Regions from separate parts of the Massilia sp. PAMC28688 genome, predicted to be linked through region 1. Evidence: predicted binding sites of a transcription regulator. Region 1 holds the regulator's gene; each other region holds the start of a gene.

Region 1 (5,618 bases):
TTGTCCCTGCAACGCCAAAGGGTCCGTACTCCGCCATGCTGGATTTGACAATTTCGATCTTTTCGACACTGACCAGGTCAAGCTCGGTGGGGGAACGCCCGACCGGCGCCTGCCCGTCGAGCAGTATCTGGGTATAGCCGGGCATGTTGAGAAGACCGATGCGCCCGTCACTGCTTACGGTCACGGCCGGTTCGCGCCGGAGCATGTCCTCGACCTTGCGGACGCCACTTTCCTCGATGCGCTTGCGCCCGATAATGATCTTCCCGGCGACGAACTGGCGCCGTGCCTCTGCATCACTTTGCGCGCCCGTCACCTGCACCACCGGCACCGCGGCCCCTGAAGCGTCATCGGCCCACACGGCAGCAGGCTGGCTAGCCAACAGCACAATGGCGATCGATCGATGCGTTATATTCACAGACATTTCCCCATTGTCGTTTGTGCACCCAGGCCGGCTCAAGCGCCAACGCCACGCCCGTCGATGCCGAGGGGAAATACTAGCAGCGGGAAAATCGTGAAACTTTGCGGCAAACGAGATTGGCATGCGGTTTCAGCCTCGCTACAACAGCTTCGCCGCTGCGATGACTAGCATGCTGCGGTTCGGTGCCGACACAGTGGACCGATCGGCCGACAGTTGCACGCGCAAGCGAAGCGCAATTGTCACGATAATCAACACCCTGCTTGCAAGACACGGGCCCCAGGCGCTCGCGCGGCGTCCAAACAGAAAATGGCCGCATGCGGTATCATCAAGGGCATGCGCATTGTTCTCATTACAGGTATTTCCGGTTCAGGTAAGTCAGTAGCTGTCAGGGTACTTGAGGACTCTGGATACTACTGCGTTGACAATCTCCCGCCCGCCCTGCTGCCAAGCCTGGTAAGCGCGCTCATTGCCGACGGTACCGAGTCGCTGGCGGTGGCAGTCGACGCCCGCAGCGCGCAATCGCTGGTCGAGCTGCCGGCCAATATCCGCATGCTTAAGGACGATGGGCACGACGTCAAGGTCATGTTCCTGACCGCCAATACCCATTCGCTGGTAGCGCGCTTTTCCGAAACGCGGCGTAGCCATCCCCTGTCGCACCAGCTGCGGCCCGACGAAAATCCCGCCTCGCGCCGCACCCTGATCGAATGCATCCTGGAAGAGCGCGAACGGCTGTCCGCCATCGAGCAGCTGGGACATGTGATCGACACCTCCGAACTGTCGGCCAACAAACTGCGCGCCTGGATCAAGGAGCTGGTGGCCATTGAGCGCGCGCCCATCACGCTGTTCTTCGAGTCGTTTGCATTCAAGCTGGGCGTGCCGCTGGACGCGGACTTCGTGTTTGACGTGCGTGCGCTGCCCAATCCCTACTACGACCTCACGCTGCGGCCGCTGACCGGCATGGACGCGCCGGTGATTGCCTTCCTCGACGCGCAGCCCAGCGCCGCCGAATTGCTGGAAGATATCCGCGCCTTTATCGCCAAGTGGCTGCCGTCATTTAAGACCGACAACCGCAGCTATCTGACGGTGGCGGTAGGGTGTACCGGCGGGCAGCATCGCTCGGTGTACATGGCCGAAAGGCTGGCCGCCTACTTCAGCCCGACCGAGCGCGTGGTACTGCGTCATCGCGAACAGAGCTAGTCCGCCCGCCACAGTCCGCAGGGGCCGCCCCCTTGAAGATCAGCCTTGCAAGTGCCGCAGCGGATGCGCGCTGTCCGGCCACACCGGCATGAAAAAGCGCGCCACCATGTCCTCGCTCACCTGCTCCAAAGTCGGCGGATTCCACTTCGGCGCATTGTCCTTGTCAATCACCAGCGCGCGCACGCCTTCCAGCACTTCGCCGTGTTCAAAGTTGTGCCGCACCATGGTGCGTTCCATGCGCAGGCAGCCCGCCACATCGAGGCCGGCACCGCGTACCAGCAGTTCGCGCGTTACGCACATCATCAGCGGTGAACGCTGGCGCATGGCGGCCAGCGCCTTTTGCGCGAAGGCACTGTCGTCGCCTTCGAGCGACAGCATGATGGCGGCGACCGACGGGGCGCCGAAATGGCGGTCGATGTCAGCGCGCGCTGCTGCCAGTTCACTGCTGCCAGACTGTCCAGCAAACGGCGCCGCAAAATTGCTGATCGCCTCGCGCAGCTGCGCCCCTGGCGTGGCGTCGATGAGCGCGCCAAGCGCTGCCATCTGCTCGTGCGGCACGAACAGGTCGGCCAGTCCCACGTACAGCGCATCGGCCGCACCGATGGTCAGCCCCGTCAGCCCCAGGTAGTTGCCCAGCTGCCCCGGCGCACGGGACAGGAAGTAGCTGCCCCCCACATCGGGAAACAGGCCGATGTTCACTTCCGGCATGGCCATCTTGGTTTTTTCAGTCACGATGCGGATGCGGCAATCCGGGCCGCCCTGCGCAATGCCCATGCCGCCCCCCATGACCACGCCATCCATCAAGGCCACGTAAGGCTTGGGATACAAGTGGATCAGGTGGTTGAGTGCGTATTCCTCGGTGAAAAAGTCTTCCAGCAGCGCGCTGCCTCCCATGGGCGTGGCATGACCGCACTCATGGAAAAAGCGGATGTCGCCGCCGGCGCACAGCGCCTTGGGACTGCTGCTGCCGATGACCACCGCATCGATCCCGGCGTCGTCACGCCACGCCTCCAGGATGGCGGTCAGGTCGCGCACCATCTGCAGCGACAGCGAATTGAGGGCCTTCGGGCGGTCGAGGGTGATGATGCCGGTTCGGTCGGCAACGCGATGCAGGACGTATGTGCTCATGGCAGGCAGTAGGAAAGAGAAAAGAGCGCTATTTTACCGCCGCACTGGAGCGCCACCAATTGCTTCCGGCAAGCCGCCCGGGCCCGCACCTGACCAGGGCGCCGGATGCTGACCGCGAACAGCAAAAAGGCGCCCTCGCGGACGCCTTTGGCTGTGGAACCCGGTGCAGTTACACCGCTTCCGGGCTCTGCTCTTCAGGCATGTGCTTGATGGCCTGGTGATTGTGGTCCTGGACCTTGCCCTTGTACTTCATGACCTGGCGGTCGAGCTTGTCGACCAGGCAGTCGATGGCCGCGTACAGGTCGTGGGAGAGGCTTTCCACATAGACAGTTTTGCCGGACAGGCGCAGATTGATTTCGGCCTTCTGGCGCTTTTCTTTTTCAGTGAGATTGTCGACGGTGAGAATCACGGCGATATCGATCACCTGGTCGAAATGGCGCTTTACGCGCTCGAGCTTGGCTTGTACGTATTCACGGATGGCTGGTGTCACTTCGAGATGATGTCCGCTAATTGTGAGATTCATACACACTCCTAAAGATGGTGTCACTTTCAGTTCATGCGCGTGCGCAGAGGAACAAGGCTTACCACCTGGCATTGCCAGGCAATACTGCAATCTACAGACACTTTCGGAGACTGACGGGCGGGATTTTGAGCGCTTCCCGGTATTTGGCAACGGTCCGGCGCGCAATGACCATACCCTGTTCCCCCAGCATGTCCGCAATCTTACTGTCGGATAATGGATTTTTAGGGTCTTCTGCTCCTGTCAATTGCACAATCAGCGCGCGAATCGCCGTCGAGGATGCTTCTCCCCCCGCTTCGGTGGCGACGTGGCTGCCGAAAAAGTACTTCAACTCAAACATGCCGTGCGGGGTCAGCATGTATTTCTGCGTGGTGACACGAGAGATGGTGCTCTCGTGCAGACCAAGTGTATCAGCAATTTCGCGCAGCACAAGTGGGCGCATGGCAACCGCCCCGTGCGAAAAGAAATTGCGCTGGCGCTCAACAATTGCCTCCGAAACACGCAGGATGGTGTCGAAACGCTGGCGCATGTTTTTGATCAGCCACTTCGCTTCCTGCAGCTGCGCGCTCATCTGTCCTTCGCCCTTGCCCTGCTTGAGCAGGCTGGCATACATATTGTTCACCCGCAGGCGCGGCATGACTTCATTGTTGAGCGATACCGACCAGCCGCCCTTGGCCTTGCGCACGATCACGTCCGGCACCACGAAGTCCGACACGTCCGACGCGAACACGGCGCCCGGATGCGGATTGCACTGGCGGATCACGGCCTGCGCCTCGCGCAGGTCTTCGTCATCGCAGTCGAGGGCCTTTTTCAGCTTGTTGAATTCGCGCTGCGCGAACCAGGCCAGGTGCTTGTCGACGATGGCCAGGGCCATGCGCCGCGTGACCAGCGGTACGCCCGGCATGGCCTTGATCTGCAGGCACAGGCACTCCGAGGCCGAACGCGCCCCCACGCCCACCGGGTCAAAGCTTTGCAGCAGCGCCAGCGCGGTCTTCATTTCGTCGAAGTCGATCTCCAGTTCGGCCGGCAGGCGTTCGTGGATCTCTTCCAGCGTTTCGGTCAGGTAGCCATTGTCGTCGAGCGCATCGATGATCAGCTCCACCAGTGCGCGGTCGCGCCCTTCGCTCACCGTTACCCGCATCTGCTCCATCAGGTGCTCGCGCAGCGTGGTCGACGACGCTTCCAGCTGCGGGCGCGAGTCTTCATCGTCCGAGCCCTTGGCACGGGTCTGTTCGCCCCAGTCGGCGTCGCCTTCCGGTCCCTGCGGCGCTTCGCTGTCCGGCGCATCGCCACCCTCCGCTTCGGCCGGCGCCGGTGCATCCTGGGCGCCCGGCTCCGGCGCCGCTTCGCCCGGCGTGGCATTGCTGCCGATGGCGCCGTCGGCCAGCAGGCGTACCGAGTGGTCAAGCGGATCGTCCAGGCGTTCGAGCAGCGGATTGTCGGTCAGCAGCTGCTCCAGTTCCTGGTGCAGCTCCAGCGTGGACAGCTGCAGCAGCCGGATCGACTGCTGCAGCTGCGGCGTGAGCGCCAGGTGCTGCGAGGTGCGTAGTTGAAGTGACTGTTTCATCGCTTACATGCGGAAGTGTTCACCAAGGTAGACGCGCCGTACCGATTCGTCCGCGATGATGTCGTCTGGCCGTCCCGACGCCAGCACCGCACCCTGGTTGATGATGTAGGCGCGGTCGCAGATGCCAAGCGTCTCGCGCACATTGTGGTCGGTGATCAAGACGCCGATGCCGCGCTCTTTCAGGAAGCGCACGATGCGCTGGATCTCGATGACGGCAATCGGGTCGACGCCGGCAAACGGCTCGTCGAGCAGGACAAAGCGCGGGTTGGTCGCCAGCGCGCGCGCGATTTCCACGCGCCGCCGCTCGCCGCCGGAGAGCGACATGGCCTGGCTCTCGCGCAGCTTTTCAATCTGCAGGTCGGCCAGCAGGTTGTCGAGGCGCTCGTTGATCTCGGTCTTGGAGAGCGATTTGCCATCCACCTTTTGCAGTTCGAGCACGGCGCGGATGTTTTCTTCCACTGTCAGGCGCCGGAACACCGAAGCCTCCTGCGGCAGATAGGACAGGCCGAGCGTGGCGCGGCGATGAATCGGCATGGTCGAAATATCGACCCCGCTGATATCGATACTGCCCGCGTCCGACGGCACCAGGCCCACGATCATGTAGAACGAGGTGGTCTTGCCGGCGCCGTTGGGGCCCAGCAGGCCCACGACCTCGCCGCACTCCACCTGCAGCGAGACGTCGCGCACCACCAGCTTTTTGCCATAACTTTTCTGCAGCCCGCGAACGATCAGCGTGCTGCCGCAGCGTTTCGGTTCCATGCTCAGGTCCCCGGCGACTGTGACGGAGC
Region 2 (5,618 bases), 2.4 Mb from region 1:
CGAGCCGCCCGGACCGCTGCCCACCACGATGGCGTCGTAGAAATCTGGGGTGACCGGATCGGGCATGGGAGCTCTGCAAGGTGAAAGTGCGCCAGTATCGCCTGATCCCCGCTTTTCGTCGACTGGGTGGCCAAAAATGCAGTTCGTCGCAATCCGGTGGAGGCGCGCGGGCGGCGTGGCTATAGTGACTACATCGGCGCACCAGCGCGCACACTTCTTCGGGATTACCATCATGAACATCGCCAACAACATGGAAGCCATCTTTGTCGCCGCCCTGGCCCTTGCAGGCATGAGCGGCATTGCGACCGCCTCGCGCCCCGTGACCACGGAGTCAAGCGTCCAGTCCGGCAAGGTGCAGGCCGTCACCATCAGCGCCAGCCGCCTGACGCTTGCGGAAAAAGCTGCCGCACAATAATCTGGAAAACCCCGCGTGATGCTGGTAGTGTCAGCACCAGCGCGCGTGAATTTGCAACGATAACGATAGCGCAATCGCTGTCCGGAGAGTGTATGACGTATTTATCCCGCCTTGTGCTGGCGCTGGCCGTGTTTGGCTGGTCCGGGGGCTGCCTGGCCGGTGCCGACGATACCGTGTCGCAGTCGCGCACGCTGGACCTGCGCGTGGCGCGGGTCAAGCTCGAAGGCCTGGTCGACCTCAAGCTGCGCCAGGGGCCGGCAGCCACGCTGGTCATCTCGGGCGACCAGGCACTGATGGCCAGGTCCAGCACCCAGGTCGAGGGCGACACCATCACCATCGCCACCGAGGGCAGCGTGATGCGCTTGTCGCGGCGCCAGTTGCTGCGCGCCGAGCTGACCCTGCCACAGTTGCGCGAAGTGGCCTCCGACAGCGTCGGCACGGCCGAGATCCATGGCTTTTCCGGCGACGAACTGGACCTCAAGCTCGATGGTGCGGGGGCCATGCAGGTCCACTGCGCCTATCGCCTGGTCAACGCCGTGCTGGGCGGGGTGGGCAGCATGGAGATCCACGGCACCATGGCCGAAGGCATCGACCTGAACCTGCGCGGCGCCGGCGTGCTTCGCCTGCGCGGCAGCGGCAAGTGGCTCAGGGCCAGCCTGAGCGGACTTGGCAACCTGGACGCCAGGCACTTCCCGGTCGACAGTGCCCAGCTCGACCTGTCGGGCCTGGGCAATGCCACGGTATGGGCGCGCCAGCACGTCCGGCTCGATCTGTCCGGCATGGGATCGGTCACGGTCCATGGCAAGCCGGTGGCCCGCAGCGTCAACGTCAATGGCCTTGGCTCGGTCAACTGGAAGTAAGGCGACCCTGGCACCCTGGCCCCGACACCGAGACATGAAAACACTATTTGTTGCGGTCACCATCGCAATCTGCCTTGCCGGCAACGCATGGGCAGGCTTCAAGGAAGGCGCCCAGGCGTACAACGCCAGGCAGTACGCGCGCGCGCTCAAGGAAATCACCCCGCTGGCCAAATCCGGCCACGCCGACGCCCAGCATCTGCTGGGCCTGATGTACTACATGGGGCGCGGCGTGGCGCGCGACTACCGCCAGGCCCTGCACTGGCACCGCAAGGCGGCCGAGCAGGGCAAGGCCGACGCCCAGTATGTGGTGGGCGCCATGTATTACACGGGCAATGCGGTCGCGGCCGATCAGCGCCAGGCCGTGGCCTGGTTTCGGCGCGCCGCCGAAAAAGGCCATGCCGGGGCCCAGCACGCACTGGCCCTGATGTACCGCTATCACGCGGCCGGGCTGCCCCAGGACAAAGTGCTCGCCTACATGCTGTGGAGCCTGGCCGCCGCCGGCGGCAACACCAGTGCGCTCGAGCAGCGCGCCGAGATCGCCAAGCGCATGACTCCCGAACAAATCGAAGAGGCGCTCGGCATGTCGCGAGCGTGGCGCCCCGGCACCCCCTTACCCACCCGATCACGTACCGGAGAAAATGCATGAGGCGTTGTTTGACACAGTGGACCATCCTGGCGGCGCTGGCAGCGAGCATGGCGCCGGTCCTGGCGCAGGCGGCGAACGCGCCGGCGCCGCTGGCCGACCATCACCAGCACCTGTTTAGCCCGGCAATTGTGGCCGTGGTGGGCCTGCCGCCGGGCAGTCCCAGTTATCTGGGTGCGGCCGATATTGTGGGCTTGCTCGACCAGGCCGGGACGCGGCGCGCAGCCGTGCTGTCGGTGGCTTACATGTATGGCAGCCCCAAGCGCAAGATCGAGAACGAGTACGACAAGGTCAAGGCCGAGAACGATTGGACGCTGTCAGAAACCGAGAAGTTCCCCGGGCGCCTGAAGGCCATGTGCGGCGTTAATCCGCTCAAGGACTACGCCCTGGCCGAATTGGCGCGCTGCGCCGGCGAGGCGCGCTTTGGCCGCGCCATCAAGCTCCACTTTGGCAATTCGGACGTGGAAGTGGACAAGCCGGAACACATGGCCAAGCTCAAGCAGTTCTTCAGCGCCGCCAACGGGCACGGCATGGGTTTGATTGTCCACATGCGCGCGTCGATTTCACTCAAGCGGCCGTACGGCGCGGACCAGGCCAGGGTGTTTTTGGAGCAGCTCATGCCGCTGGTGCCGGACGTGCCGGTGCAGCTGGCCCACATGGCAGGCACCGGCCCCGGCTACGATGACCCGCCATCGGACGCGGCCATGGCCGTCATGGCCGATGCTGCCGCGGCGCGCGATCCGCGCACCCGCAATCTGTGGTTCGATGTGGCGTCGGTGGCTGACGCCGAGATTGCGCCGGCCCATGCGGCCAAGCTGGTCGAACGCATCCGCCGTGCCGGGGTGGGGCGCATCCTGTACGGCACCGACGCGGCCGTGGGCACCAACCTGCGCCCGCGCCAGTCGTGGGAAGCGTTCAGCAAGCTGCCGCTGACGCCAGCCGAGCTGCGCACCATTGCCACCAACGTCGCGCCCTACCTGCGCCAGGATTGAGGCGGCAATGCCGGGTTCCGCCGCCACCTTGGGGCAAAGGAAGGCGACCGGCAGGCACCAAAAAAAAGCCGCTCAATGAGCGGCTTTGTGCATGCTGCCAGAACTATCAGGCGGCGCGCTTGCGGCGGCGTGCCATGGCCAGGCCAAGGCCGCCAACGGCCAGCAGGCCCAGGCTTGCAGGTTCCGGTACTTCACCGATCTGGCCGGCGATTTCATACTGGAAGTTGCCCATCCAGGTGGTATCGGTGCCGGTCCATGCGCTGCACGAGCCGGTCAGGCTGGTGCTCGAGCAGTAGGTGTAGCCTTGCCAGGTCAGGCCAGGGGCGCTGGTGACCGGGGACGTGTAGGTGTAGGCGTCCGAGCCGCTCACTGCCACCAGGCGGTAGCTGGTATTGGCCGACAGGGTCACTGGTGCCACCGAGGCGTAGCGATAGAAGCCGTTCAGGGTGTCGCCGCTCTGGACGCTGGTCGATGCCAGCAGGGTGTTGCTGCCTTCGAGATACAGGCCAACCTGGATGCCACCGGCGGTCACAAAACCATCACCGCCTGCATCGTAGGCGCCCAGGGACAGCACGCTGATGTCTTCCGCGCCCACGGTGAAGCGCTCGCCGAAGGCCCAGCTGCCATTGGTGTAGGCATTGACGTTGCTGACTTCAAAAGCGGTGACGGGTGCTGCGTGCGAGGATGCGGCTGCGCTTGCGCACAGGGCCGCTGCAATAATGTACTTTTTCATGGAAACCCCTTGATTGTTATGGTGTACATACGGGATAGCAATTAGCATGCCACAAAGAAAAACTTTTTAAAAATCAATTACTTGAAAATTCATAATAACAATTGCCTATATAGAATGTAAGGTTTCCCGACATCCAGCTTGACGCGCGCGGAAAACACGCGCGCCGCGCCATCGCCGTACAATCATGGTTTTGACGTGAGCAACCATGCGTGCGATTGAAATCAAGCAATCAGGCGGTCCGGAAGTCTTGCAGCTGTGTGAGCGTCCCCTCCCGCAGCTGGCAAGCGGCGAAGTCCTGATCAGGGTGCATGCGGCCGGCGTCAACCGTCCGGATGTGCTGCAGCGCCTGGGGCACTACCCGGTGCCGGCCGGCGCCTCGGACCTGCCGGGCCTGGAGGTGGCAGGCGAGATAGTCGACGGCGACCTGTCCAGGAGCCCGTTCAAAAAGGGTGACCTGGTGTGCGCACTGGTGCAGGGCGGTGGCTACGCCGAATATTGCGCGGCGCCCCTGCAGCAATGCTTGCCGGTACCGGCCGGCCTGTCCGCCCTGGAAGCGGCCTCGCTGCCGGAAACCTTCTTTACGGTCTGGAGCAATGTCTTCGACCGCGCCCACCTGTCCGGCGCCGACACCCTGCTGGTGCAAGGCGGCACGTCCGGCATCGGCGTGACGGCCATCCAGATGGCAGCTGCCCTCGGTCACCGCGTATTTGCCACCGCCGGCAGTGACGAGAAAGCGCGCGCCTGCGAAGCGCTGGGCGCCGAGCGCGGCATCAACTACCGCACGGAAGATTTCGTCACCGTGGTCAAGGAGCTGACCGGGGGCAAGGGCGCCGATGTCATTCTCGACATGGTGGCCGGCGACTACATCGCACGCGAAATCAATTGCCTGGCCGACGATGGCCGCATTGCCCTCATTGCCCTGTTGGGCGGCGCCAAGGCCACCCTGGACCTGGGCCAGGTGCTGCGCCGGCGCCTGTCGATCAGCGGCTCCACCCTGCGTCCGCGCCCCGTCGCCTTCAAGGCAGCCATTGCCTGGCGCCTGCAGGAAAAAGTCTGGCCCTTGATCGAAGCCGGCCAGATCCGTCCCGTCATTTTCCGCACCTTTGGGCTGGAGCAGGCGGCCCAGGCGCACGCGCTGATGGAAACGTCGACCCATATCGGCAAGATCATGCTCCAGGTTTTGCCTATTGTTTGACCAGCCCTCGCGCGGGAGTTAAAATAGCGGGTTAATTAAATTTGGATTGGTATGCGCCGCAAACTCGTCGTAGGTAACTGGAAAATGAATGGCAGCCTTGCAACGAATGCAAGCCTGCTCGCTGGCATTGCCGAAGGCCTCGGTGAGAACAGTGCTTACTGCGCCGTGTGCGCACCGGCGCCTTACCTGGCGCAGTGCCAGGCGCTGCTTTCGGGCAGCGAAATCGGCTGGGGCGCGCAGGATGTGTCGGCGCACGCTGCCGGTGCCTATACCGGCGAAGTGTCGGCATCGATGCTGGCCGACGTTGGCTGCGGTTACGTCATTGTGGGTCACTCCGAGCGGCGCGCCTATCATGGCGAAAGCAGCGAACTGGTGGCCAACAAGACGGTCGCCGCGCTCGAAGCGGGCCTGACCCCGATCGTCTGCGTGGGCGAAACACTGGCCGAGCGCGAAGCAGGGCAGACCAGCGCCGTGGTGGCGGGCCAGCTGCAGGCCGTGCTGGACGCCATTGGCGAGCGCATGAGCGATATCGTCATTGCCTACGAGCCCGTGTGGGCCATCGGCACCGGCAAGACTGCCACGCCCGCGATGGCGCAGGAAGTGCACCAGCAGCTGCGCGCGCAGTTGGCCGGTCAGAACAAGGAAGCGGCCGAGGCCGTGCAGATCCTGTACGGCGGCAGCATGAAGCCGGACAATGCGGCCGAACTGATGGCGCAGCCCGACATTGACGGTGGCCTGATCGGCGGCGCGGCGCTCAAGGCGTCCGACTTCCTGGCGATC
Region 3 (5,618 bases), 2.5 Mb from region 1:
ACAAGGCTGATTTATGGTCGACTGGGCCAATTTCGCCATTGATGTGCAGCAGTGCCAGGTTGTACTGTGCCTTGCTATGCCCCCGGCTGGCGGCTTTCTGGTACCACTGGGCCGCTGCCATCTTGTTGAGTGCAACGCCAATGCCTTTGTCGTGATAAACGGCGAGGTCGAATTGCGCCTGCGGATCGTCCTGGAGCGCCAGTAAGCGTGTCCTTTCCAGCGGTACCTCTACCGTGGAAGCCTGTGCGGAAATGGTGGCGGCTGCCATCACGCTCGCCAGTAAAGCCAGTCGGAAATTTCGATAAGCCATGAACGTCCCTTGTACATTGTTTGACGTTATGATTTATTGTACTGCGACAATTGATCGGTGAAGCCCCTCGCTGCTGCATTCACAACACTTTTTTTAAGGCAACGGTTTTCATATAGCCGTAAGAAATTAATCCTGCAGCACGTTCGTGCGCTTCGAATAAATCGGTCGTCACATCCAGGCATTTTCCTGACGGGGCAGGCTGCAAAGGCGCGTCACGACATGCACGCGCCGACGTCGACAAACGCCCATCAGAGTTAAGGCTTAGTCAAGCTTGCATTGCGAATAAGAAACGGTTTGCACTGAGCCACTCGCGCGGCCGGTTTCTTCCAGAGAGACCCTTTGAAAACCACAGCGACCAATGTGCAATGCTTGCACTTTGCGTTTTCCCCATGGGTTTTTTGTGGAGAGTGAAACATGCTGACAAGCACGGGGTTCTTCAGCAAGGATAATCAGCGCGGCGACATGCCCGACTCCTGGGCCGGCAAAAAGACATCGGGCGATGCGGTCATGCTGTGCCAGATCTACGCCGTCGATCATGCCACTGGCCAACTCGCGGCCAGGACCCTGCCAGGCCAGAAAATGGCGACTGTGACGGACGGGATCGAGATGGTGCAGCTTAACGTCGACCCCGGCGACGGCCAGGAGCAGGCCAAGGACAATATGCGCCAATACCTGTATTTGATGGGCAAATACGGCGGCAAGCAGCAGATGTTGAAGGCTTCGTACGAAGCAACGCACGGCCCCTCGCCTGCCGTGGGCGTGAAAAACGTCTATGTTTACCGTCCTCGCAAGCCCATGCCCTGGAAAACCGTGTACCCGGTCAATGCAACGGACGGCCGTACCACAAAGTCCTTCGACAATTTCGCGCTGCACCATAACATCTCGTTCGAGCAGCTCAAGGTTTTCTGGAACTTTGCCGTAGCGCTTGCGAAAAAGACGTCTGACCGCAAGCCCATTGTCGAGATGATGATGAACTTGTACGGCATTGAGCGCTCCCGCGCGACCAACCTTGCCATTAACTTTGTCACTGACGTACGTGTTGACAATGACGCGATTGTCACCCTGTTCAACCGGGTCACCTGGCGCGGCTGGAATCTGGTCGAAGGACCGGCATCGGACCTGCGCCACGACGATCCCGGCACCCGGTTCGATGACTTCGACATCAGTGCGATGCCAGAATCGCGGCAAGCGCGCATCAAAGCCGTGAAAACGCTGAATGCCACTGTGGAAGCCATCACCACAGCCATGCGCGGAGGCGGCATGATGATCAACGAAACGGAAATCGATATGTCGAAAGCGTCTTTCGGGGAGTCCTACCGGGCGCTGGCCGAATCTGCCCGCACGGCGATGAGCGCCATCCGCCAGTACCAAGACGAGGACTTCATCGCCTTCAACCCACTCATGTGGATTTACAAGCCACGCGGGCGCGAGTGGCGATTCGAGTTACGCCGGCCCTGAAGCGGGCGCGACCGAGCGCATGAGCAGCACGGCCGCGATATGACTTTTATAGGTCAGGCGGCGGCTTTTCTCCACGTCTGGCGCCGCATGCCGGCGAGAATGCCCAGCGCCAGAAGCGCGGCAGGCAAGCTGGCCGGCTCCGGCACTGCTACCACGGCGCCTGGCACAGCGAAGCTGCGCAGGAGCGTCGCATCGTTGAACAGCATATTGAGCGAGTGGCTCGAATCGACGGTGGCGCCACAGCACACACTCGCGTCCAGGAAGGCGCCGACAAAGAAACTCTGCCCTGGCGTCAGCAGATAGTTGACGGTCGTCGAGACCATCCCGGTGTCGTACAAGGTCTCTGAACCCCTGGCGAAGACTGCCGGCATGTTCAGACAGCGGCCACGGACCGGTCCGGCGAACAGGATGGGACACAGTTCTTCCCCTGCCAGACCGTTGTCCGAATATCCGAAAGAATATCCGCTCGTGTCGAAAATGCTGACCTGGAAGGTCGAATGATTACCCTGGCGGTCCACGTTGGGCCGGGAAAAGACGGAATCGAGCGTCGCTGTCAACGTCAGCAGAAACGGCGTGTCGCCAGTATAGGTATAGCCCTGAACGCCCCATACATTGGCGTCGGCCCAGGAACTGCCGCCATAGTTCGTGTTCGACGGGCCGGTGGCCGCCGGATTGCTGTAGGCGTAGGCGTGCAATGAAGGCAGATAAGACGTTGTGCTGATTTCAGCGCTGGCCCATGCGCTGCCGCGCGCGTCGCTCGATTGCGACAAGACGCCCGTCGGCCGGTGCACGGTCGTGCCATTGTAATCATCGTTTGACACGAGATTGCAGGCCGTGCGGGCAGCGTTCCACGCACAGTCAAATACGCCGGTCTGGGCGCTGGACCCGAAGGTGGTCAGGGTTGGCGAGGCCCACGCCTGCGAAGCAACGATAAGCGATCCAGCGGCAAATATTGCGGAAATATAATTTTTCATCTCTTCTCCGAACAGTTAGTCAGCAATGTGCGCCGGAGGTGGATGTTGCCGCCGGCGCGACTGTGACAGCTTGAATGCGCCAGGCGGGCGCCTGAACGCAAAGATGGCGATTAGCAATATTCATGCCACTTCAGGAGTTTTCACAGCCCTCGTGGCGCCACGGGTCAATAGCAGGCGCGAGCACTGCACGAGTGTAAAGTTTGGCGACAACCGCGCTGCCGGCCGCGCGCCATGAAAGCGCGCACGTAAGGTCAAGGATCAGGGACGGCAAGGCACGGCGAAGTCGACATGGTAATGCTCGTCATGCCGGACCCACGGCTTGCCTTTCATAAATTTGACGTGGCGCTGGAGATACGGGCCGCGGCGGGTTGCCAGCAACTGCACCGTGAAGGCAGGGTCCAGGATCACCTGGCCGATGCCCGCGTGGACAGCGGCGATGGTACTGTACGAGGTGTAGTTGGTCCCGGCCAGGGGCAGGCGCACGCCGTGTTCCAGCCGGCCCGCAGCGGCCCGCCCGAAACACTGGCTCGGGGCCGCCAGCGCATCAGACGCCGCAAGAATCGCGCATGCCAGTGCCAGGCGCCGGATCACTTGGTCCCTGCCGCCAGATCGATGCGGCGCTGCAGCCGCGCCGCTTCTGCCGTGTCGCCCGCCGCCATGGCGCGCTGGTGCGACACGCCCAGCCACACCAGTAATGGCCGGCGCCAGCCCTGGGCCGATGCGGTTGCGGTGGCCGCAGCAATATCGGCCGGCGTGACGCGGCCCGCCCTCATTAGCACCCCGGCTGCCACCAGTTGCGACAACGGATCGGCAATCGCCGACAGCGCCCCCCTGCCCTGCACCACCGCGCGGTGCTGCTCTGGCAGCAGGGCGGCATCGAGTCCCTCCCAGCGGCCGGTGAGGTATTGCGCGTAGGCCCGTTCGGCCGCCGTGGCGTCCTGCACCAGCGCGGCGAAGCCGGGGCAATCGTCCATCTCCAGCGCCGCAGTGCGCGTGGCGCAGCGGTACAGCTCCGCGTGCGCCACCAGGTCCGGGCGGCCGGTACTGGCCATTTCGCTCCGGGCGCGCGCAAATTCGGCATCAGCCCTCGTGCTCTCGCCCTTCAGGTAGGCCTGGCTGTACGCCTTGAGCGAAGAGCCGGCGTTGGTCTTCCAGTCCGGCTGCACGGCTTTGCTGCCGCAGCCGGCAGCGAGAACCGCTGCAATCATCAAAGCGAGGTTTTTCATGGCAGCTTGAGCTCCTGTTCGCGGGCAAATGGCCACTTGCGGTTGATCTCCTCGATCAGCCGGGTGACCTTGCGCAGGCTGGCATCGACTTCCGCCCGCAATGCGCCCAGGTCCTGGGTGGCATCCTTGGCATTGCTGGCAGCCGCCTGCGCCTCCACCAGCACGGCGTCCACCTTCTTCAGGCTTGCGCTGGCATCCTTGAGCACCACGTTGAGCTGGCGTACCGCTGCCTGGGTATCATCCATGACGCCGGCCTTGCCGAACACGCGCTGGTCCGTCTTGATCAGCAGCGCGTCCACCCGGTCGAGCGTTTGCAGCATCTTGCGCGCCTCGTCGTCGCTGCCCAGCGCGCCGCCGAGCATGCCGTACTTGCCGCTGAAGCGCCCCGTCACCGCTTCGATATTGGCCAGGGTGTTGTTGATCGCTGAGCCGTCGCGCGTCATGTTGTCCAGGTTTTCGAGCAGCGTGCGCGCGCTCGCCACCAGCTTGGGAATTTCGGCGGCCGTGTCGCCGCGCAGCACGGTGCGCACCGCGCCGTCTTCCAGCGGCGGATCGGTGAGGATGCCGGAATAGGCACGGATGCGCGTTTCGCCCACCATGCTTTTCTCGACCGTGAATACGCTCGACGAGCGCAGCCACTTGGCGTCCTTCTGTGTCACGTCCACCAAAATGCGCGCCTTGCCGTCCGGCGCCAGCTCCACGCGCTGCACGCGGCCGATGGGAAAGCCGGAAAACGTGACATCCATGCCCGGAATGACGCCTTCCGAGTCTTCCGACAGCAGTATCAGGCGCTGGGTATTTTCAAACACGCCGCGCGCGTACATGATGTAGAGCAGGAAGGTCAGCACCAGCGCCCCCATGAGCACCAGCAGGATCACGGCCTTGATCTCGACATGGGCGACCGGTTCGGCGGGCGACTCGGCGTCATTTTCATTCATGATGCAGTCCTCAGATATATTTGATGGCCAGTGACGCGGCCTCGATGACGAACAGCACAAACAGCAGCCGCATGGCGCCTGGCTGCACGGTCGAGGGCGACACGATTCCCAGGCGGTAGTTTTCCAGGATGGCGGCAGTGGGGATCACGGCCACGGCCAGGCCAAAGAACACGGTCTTGAAGACAAAGCCGATGGTCACCGCGGGATCGAACACCCGCCCCACGGTGCGCGTGTATTCCAGCACACCCCAGGGCGAGCCGCCATACACGCTCACGTAGGCCAGGATCAGCACAATGACGCTGCTGACCATGGCCAGGCTCAGGACCGCAAAGGCGTTGGCGATCACCTGCGGCACCAGTTCGCGCCGCAGCCGGCGCTGCGCGCGGATGGACGACGCCTCGTTGTCGGAAGCGGTGGCCATGACCGCACGCGCGTCGCCGGCATTGTAGGCCAGGCCTGCGCGCAGGGCCACGAACATGGCCGCGGTCAGGGGAATGAGTTCGAGCACCAGCACCCGCACCACCATTTCAAGCGCATAGCGCGACAGGACCGTAGCTGAGGGCGGTGACCACCACGATCCGGATCAGCACCAGGCTGACCAGCGCCGAGAGCAGCGTAAACCACGGCAGCACCAGCCAGGTGCTGCTGTAAATGTGGCGCGAGGTGGCGATGCGGTTTTCGCGGTCGTAGGTCCCCGGCGAAAACGCCATCA
Region 4 (5,618 bases), 610 kb from region 1:
AAGTGGTCGAGGCGCTGTCCGACCCGTCGGTGGACCTGGTGGCGCTGGAAAAGGACAAGATCAAGGGCGCCGTGCGTACCGACTTCATCCTGTCGGCGGAAATCATCGTCATTTCGCTGGGCACCGTGGCCGCTGCCACCTTCGCCAAGCAGGTGTCGGTGCTGGTTGCCATTGCCATACTCATGACGGTGGGTGTGTATGGCCTGGTGGCCGGTATCGTCAAGCTTGACGACCTGGGCCTGCACCTGAGCAAGCGGGCCAATGGCGCTGCGCAAGGCATGGGCAAGCTGCTCCTGCTGGCCGCGCCAAAGCTGATGAAGCTGCTCGCCATTGTCGGTACTGCCGCCATGTTCATGGTCGGCGGCGGCATCCTGGTGCATGGCATTCCCCAGCTGCATCACTTTGTCGAGGGCGCGACGGCTGCAGCGGCCAGCGTGCCGGGCATTGGCGGCATCCTCAAGGCCATTACGCCGACGCTGATTGATGCCGTTGCCGGCCTGATCGCAGGTGGACTGGTGCTACTGGTGGTGACGGGCGTGACGCGGCTGTTCAAGGGCAAGGCTGCGGTGCACGGGTAGTTTGGTGACGAGGTGAGGTGGGAACATATGGAATGTTCCCACCTCAACTTCGCGAGCCTGGCGTCACCGCCGTCCCGCCTGAGCCGTCCTAGTCAGAGCGTCTTCGGTTCCGGGCGTGCGCATCACCTCACTGCACTCAATTTTTTTAACGGTGCGAAATTTTGTCGTGACGCTTGCCAGGTGTTCCAATTCGAGAATCTGCTATTCGGTAGTCGAACGGCCGAGTTCGGCAAATAGCCGACAATGAAATGGTAGCTGGAGGTGGTGCCCGTCAGTCTCGGAACGTTACAGTCATAGAGTGCTACTTTCGATCTTGCAAGAGGACCCGCGGAGGGCGCCACTCTGCCCGCCATCCTTCAACGGATACTCTATTAGCTCTCCAGTCCGCCCGGCATGTTTGATGCGCTTTAGCTTGGCCCGACTGTACGAGGTGCGGCACCCGGCGCAGCAAACATCCCTGATCGCCATCGTTCCCTTAATCGAGTTTGGGTGAACAATACCGCTGAAAGTGAGGGTGCGCAAGGCTTCGCGCGGAGCGCCTTGTCCTGGGCCGTGTTCCAGCCCCGTCGAATATACCGCGCAAAACTTGAGCCGACGCGTAACGGGATCGTAGGCAACGCTCTTGACCGCGGCCGAGACCGGTTCTGTACTTCCATTAGCCACGCCAATGTGCACCAGCGTCCGTTCCCCCTTGCTGTACAGGCTAATATTGTAGCCCGCAAGAAAATGCGGGTCGTCTTTACCTTCGGTTACCATATTTGTGTAGAAACCGATAAGCCGTGTTTGGGCTGGTTCTGCAGCAAACGCGGAAGAAGTAAGTAAGACTGCCAGCAGCGAAACAAAAAAGTTCATCCACAGACCGTCCTTTTTTTTCAGCAACCATTGAATAATTAGCATGCGCTGGCCAGGGAAGCGAGCTATCGCAACTCGGCGTTGGCGCACAGCGATGCTGTTCTGGCACAGCATGAGGCAACCTTTGCTCTGGTAACAATTAGAGGCGCGTTCCGCACAGCAAGTAGAGCCCTCGCCGGCAACGTGACAACGCCGCGCTTGCCTGCCCTTGGCTCGCATCGCTAACCGGATTGAGTGCCCTTAGGGGCGCTCCGGCGAACAGACTAGTGGTTTCACGACGCAATCGTAAACACTATACTCAACAGCATGAGCATCGCACCGATCATTGGCAACCTGAAAATCCATAGTTCGATGATTCGCAAGGTGGAGGGAGTTCCATCGATACGGTTAAACGCCCGCGTTGCGAACACAGTTGCAACCAGAACAAGCAGGATTTCAGCTGCAATAAGCACAATGGCTTCGCCCAGACCGGCACCAACACAACCTGCGTTGCGGCAGGCGCTCGCGGAACTGCCGCCGGACGAGACTATTAATAGCGCAACCGCGAGGAACATACACAGCCACGAGACTATACGATTAAATTCCATTGGACGTCCTGTTACGCTAGCATACGAAGCCGTTTGAGGGGCCTCCCTCCGACTTCCTCAAAAAACGAATCATCGTACCGCCGGGTGAGTTTTTTAACAATGTTTTTCGCGGCGCTTCATCCTGGAAGGGCATCCGGACCGTTCACCGAGGTATGCGTTTTGTCAGTTGATTCCAGCTTCAAGTCGATTTTCTTGAGTGCAGCCACTGGCGATTTTTGATCGCGGCTATGTCATTCAAGTGGGCGTTTCGTTCTTGCTTCGCCGCTGGCTTTTGCCTATCGGTAGTTGCTTCTGGCGCATAACGAGTAAGGCCGCTACACTCAACCCTAATAAAGCGAGACTGCCCGGCTCTGGGACGTTATTCGTGGGAAGGAATGAAGGAGTAATCCGAGTTACGCCATCGTAATATCCGCCACTTTGATCCAAATAGGCTGCAAGATCTGCGTTAACTGTTCCTTTGCTAGCCGTGCCAACGTGCGAACCAGCGAAACTGCTAAAAACACACTCACTATAGCAGCCGTAAATAGTGCTATGGTAATTCGCTGTGTAGGAAAAATTCCCTTGTTTGCCGCGCGAAAACGAAACAGCGAAAGTAGTAAATTGGTCTCCTCCAAAGTCACTGAAAATTGAAAAATTCGTGGGGCCGTTCCTTCGGAAGTAAGTACTAGCGTCTGTAAGGCGAGTAGAACCTTCGCCACCGATGGGCTGAAGAACCATTGTGAAAGGTGTGTCCCGCGGATAGTCCTCGATTGGCAAATTGACATAGAAGTAGGAGATTGACTGGTCATCATCTCTCTGAATAAAATAACCGGATAATGGGCCGCCAAATCCGTATTGGGTATAGCCGGCAATAGCGTTGCTAGAAAATACCGCAAACGCGGCAAGAGCGATAATTTTTTTCATGATGAATTAGGTTTAGGGGGTGACGGGGACTGCTACATTGCTGGCAAGCAAATAACGAGCCACATCTACTTATTGGCTTGAAAACACTGAGTTGCGTCGAAAATTGCCAGATTTGTGCCTCGAACTGTAAAATATCCCGACACTATTGAATGACGAGATAGCGAAACTATTACGATTAGCGAGATAACGGTTCGCGGTTTCAAAGACCGCCCGTGCTTCAGTAAGGGGACGAAACAGCACATAACATCCAAGTTTCATTCGTAGAGAATGTTTTTGCGAGTACGCGTGACGTCCGCCCGTACTGGGCTGTGATTCCTGCCCTCTCAAGTGCTCTGCGTGGAATTTCACAGCCATCCACGGGCTCGTCGATCGTTCGTGCATGCGCATCATGCTCCTTTTGCTTTGGCTAGATCCACGAGGGGAGTAAGCAACATCAGCATTTCTTGCGAATTGACTTGACACCTCCTGCTCGCCTGCACGCGGTGATCTACTGGAAGACGCATCCACCCAGAGCTCGCTGCTCCACGCCGCCTTACCTCTTCCTGACAAATACCCCTCGACTGTTGTTATCCCGCAGACAGCTTTGTGTCCACAATTGACATTGCGCTGGCGACGTCCCAGTATTGCTTTAACGTTTTAGCAATCTTTCATCGGGAGTTCCATGCACGACGCCTTCACGCCCAAACAAACCCTCATTGCCGTGGCTGTCATCGCCCTCTTCAGCAACGCGCCGGCCCAGGCGCAGGTCCAGCCCGCATCCGTGGCGGAAGCGGCCACGGTGGTAGTCACCGGCACCCGGGTTGCCAACCGCACCGCGCTCGATACCGCCTCGCCGGTCGACATCATTTCTGCCGATTCCATCAAGAACGCCGGCACCACTGAACTGTCGCAGGCGCTGTCGATCGCCCTGCCTTCGCTCAATTTCCCCCGCCCGGGCCTGGCCGATGGCACCGACACCATCCGCCCCGCCACCCTGCGCGGCATGGGTCCGGACCAGACGCTGGTGCTGGTCAATTCCAAGCGCCGCCATACGTCGTCCCTGGTCAACACCAACGGCACCATCGGGCGTGGCTCGGCCTCGGTGGACCTGAACACGATCCCGACCGCCATCATCAAGACCATCGAAGTGCTGCGCGACGGCGCCGCCGCCCAGTACGGTTCCGATGCCATCTCGGGCGTGGTCAATCTGCGCCTGCGCACCAACCGCGAAGGCGGGGAAGCGACCATCAGCTACGGCGGCCGCGTGACCGAATACGACTTCATCGTTGGCACCCCGCCGGCCGGCGCCCCTTATGGTGTACAGAATTCGCGCAAGCGCACCGACGGCCAGATCGGCACGGCCAGCATCTGGAAAGGCTTGCCATGGGGTGAGACCGGCCACATCACGCTGGCAGCAGAAATCAAGGACCAGCGTCACACCGAACGCAGCGGCTACGATGTGCGGCGCCAGTACCCGGTGCCGCCCGGCGGCGGTTTCGATCCGCGCGAAACCACCATCAACCGCTTCAATGCCTGGTATGGCGAACCGGAACTCAAACAGGCCACGCTGTTCGTCAACGCCGGCAATACCCTGGCCAACGGCGCCAAGATCTATGGCTGGTCGAGCTACCAGCGGCGCGATGCAAAGTCCGCCGGCCAGTTCCGCGGCCCGGCCGACGCGCGCAACATTCCCTCGATCTACCCGGACGGCTTTTTGCCCATCATCGCGCCGGTGGTGGACGACTTCAGCGCCACCGGCGGGGTGAACTGGACGCTGGAGCAGTGGGACATGGACATGTCGCTCGGCTTTGGCAACAACAAGATGATGTACACCATCGAAAATTCGCTCAACCGCTCGCTCGGGCCCACCAGCAAGACCGAATTCGATGCCGGCGGCTATTCGTACAATCAGCTGGTATTGAACCTGACCGGCGTGCGCACCTATGCCGTGGCCGGCCTGGCCTCGCCCCTGAACGTGGCGGTGGGCATGGAAGGCCGGCGCGAAGGCTACAAGCTGTATGCGGGCGAGCCGGACTCCTACCGCCAGGGAAACTTCCCGCTGCCTAACGGCGGCATCGCCGCGCCGGGCGCCCAGGTGTTTCCGGGCTTTCAGCAAAAGGATGCCATCGATGCCGCCCGCACGGCCGTGGGCGCGTTCGTGGACGTGGAAGCGAACATCACCGACAAGCTGCTGGCCTCGGCCGCGATCCGCGCCGAGCATTATTCCGACTACGGCAACAGCCTGGCCGGCAAGCTGGCCAGCCGCTACGACTTCAACAAGTCGTTCGCCCTGCGCGGATCGCTGCAAAACGGCTTTCGCGCGCCTTCGCCCCAGCAGCAATATTTCACCACCACCTCCACCAATTTCCTGAACGGCGTGCCGTTTGAAATCACCACGTTCCGCCCGACCGATCCTGTGGCCGCATTCCTGGGCGCCAAGCCGCTGGAGGCGGAAAAGTCCGTCAACCTGTCCCTGGGCGCGGTCATGCGCTTTGGCAGCGTGAACCTGACGGTCGATGCCTACCGGATTGATGTGGAAGACCGCATTGTGCTGTCCGAAAACCTCAACCAGCCGGCGGTGCAAGCCTTTCTGCGGGCCAATGGCTACGCCGGCGGCGGCGGGCGCTTCTTTATCAACGGTGTCGATACCACCAACGAAGGCGTGGATGTGGTGCTGGCATGGCCCATGAATGCTGGGGCGGCAGGCAAGTTTGATTTC

Evidence for each region. Region 1 encodes sigma-54, which starts transcription at its own class of promoters, with help from an activator protein. Its sites were predicted from a motif close to TGGCANGNAANCTGCTTT; they were not measured.
Region 2: the regulator sigma-54 is predicted to act here: its motif matches at 3,678-3,695, upstream of KY495_RS16720 (PEP-CTERM sorting domain-containing protein).
Region 3: the regulator sigma-54 is predicted to act here: its motif matches at 2,853-2,870, upstream of KY495_RS19320 (PEP-CTERM sorting domain-containing protein).
Region 4: the regulator sigma-54 is predicted to act here: its motif matches at 2,965-2,982, upstream of KY495_RS08890 (PEP-CTERM sorting domain-containing protein).

What each region holds. Positions count from the first base shown of each region.
Region 1 covers NZ_CP080378.1:1,358,737-1,364,354, forward strand. Annotated here, with positions in the region: gene KY495_RS06035 (TonB-dependent siderophore receptor) at 1-415, opposite strand, end outside; gene rapZ (RNase adapter RapZ) at 752-1,615, shown strand; gene KY495_RS06045 (enoyl-CoA hydratase/isomerase family protein) at 1,655-2,743, opposite strand; gene hpf (ribosome hibernation-promoting factor, HPF/YfiA family) at 2,913-3,266, opposite strand; gene KY495_RS06055 (RNA polymerase factor sigma-54) at 3,358-4,830, opposite strand; gene lptB (LPS export ABC transporter ATP-binding protein) at 4,834-5,589, opposite strand; gene lptA (lipopolysaccharide transport periplasmic protein LptA) at 5,592-5,618, opposite strand, start outside.
Region 2 covers NZ_CP080378.1:3,714,472-3,720,089, forward strand. Annotated here, with positions in the region: gene KY495_RS16695 (GMC family oxidoreductase N-terminal domain-containing protein) at 1-66, opposite strand, end outside; gene KY495_RS16700 (hypothetical protein) at 233-415, shown strand; gene KY495_RS16705 (GIN domain-containing protein) at 508-1,275, shown strand; gene KY495_RS16710 (tetratricopeptide repeat protein) at 1,310-1,921, shown strand; gene KY495_RS16715 (amidohydrolase family protein) at 1,918-2,910, shown strand; gene KY495_RS16720 (PEP-CTERM sorting domain-containing protein) at 3,017-3,643, opposite strand; gene KY495_RS16725 (NAD(P)H-quinone oxidoreductase) at 3,849-4,838, shown strand; gene tpiA (triose-phosphate isomerase) at 4,890-5,618, shown strand, end outside.
Region 3 covers NZ_CP080378.1:4,329,754-4,335,371, reverse strand. Annotated here, with positions in the region: gene KY495_RS19330 (tetratricopeptide repeat protein) at 1-268, opposite strand, end outside; gene KY495_RS19325 (hypothetical protein) at 725-1,768, shown strand; gene KY495_RS19320 (PEP-CTERM sorting domain-containing protein) at 1,822-2,742, opposite strand; gene KY495_RS19315 (hypothetical protein) at 3,001-3,333, opposite strand; gene KY495_RS19310 (hypothetical protein) at 3,330-3,968, opposite strand; gene KY495_RS19305 (MlaD family protein) at 3,965-4,906, opposite strand; gene KY495_RS24325 (ABC transporter permease) at 4,917-5,432, opposite strand; gene KY495_RS24320 (hypothetical protein) at 5,434-5,618, opposite strand, start outside.
Region 4 covers NZ_CP080378.1:1,973,080-1,978,697, reverse strand. Annotated here, with positions in the region: gene KY495_RS08905 (DUF808 domain-containing protein) at 1-578, shown strand, start outside; gene KY495_RS08900 (hypothetical protein) at 870-1,475, opposite strand; gene KY495_RS08895 (hypothetical protein) at 1,703-2,017, opposite strand; gene KY495_RS08890 (PEP-CTERM sorting domain-containing protein) at 2,252-2,920, opposite strand; gene KY495_RS08885 (TonB-dependent siderophore receptor) at 3,582-5,618, shown strand, end outside.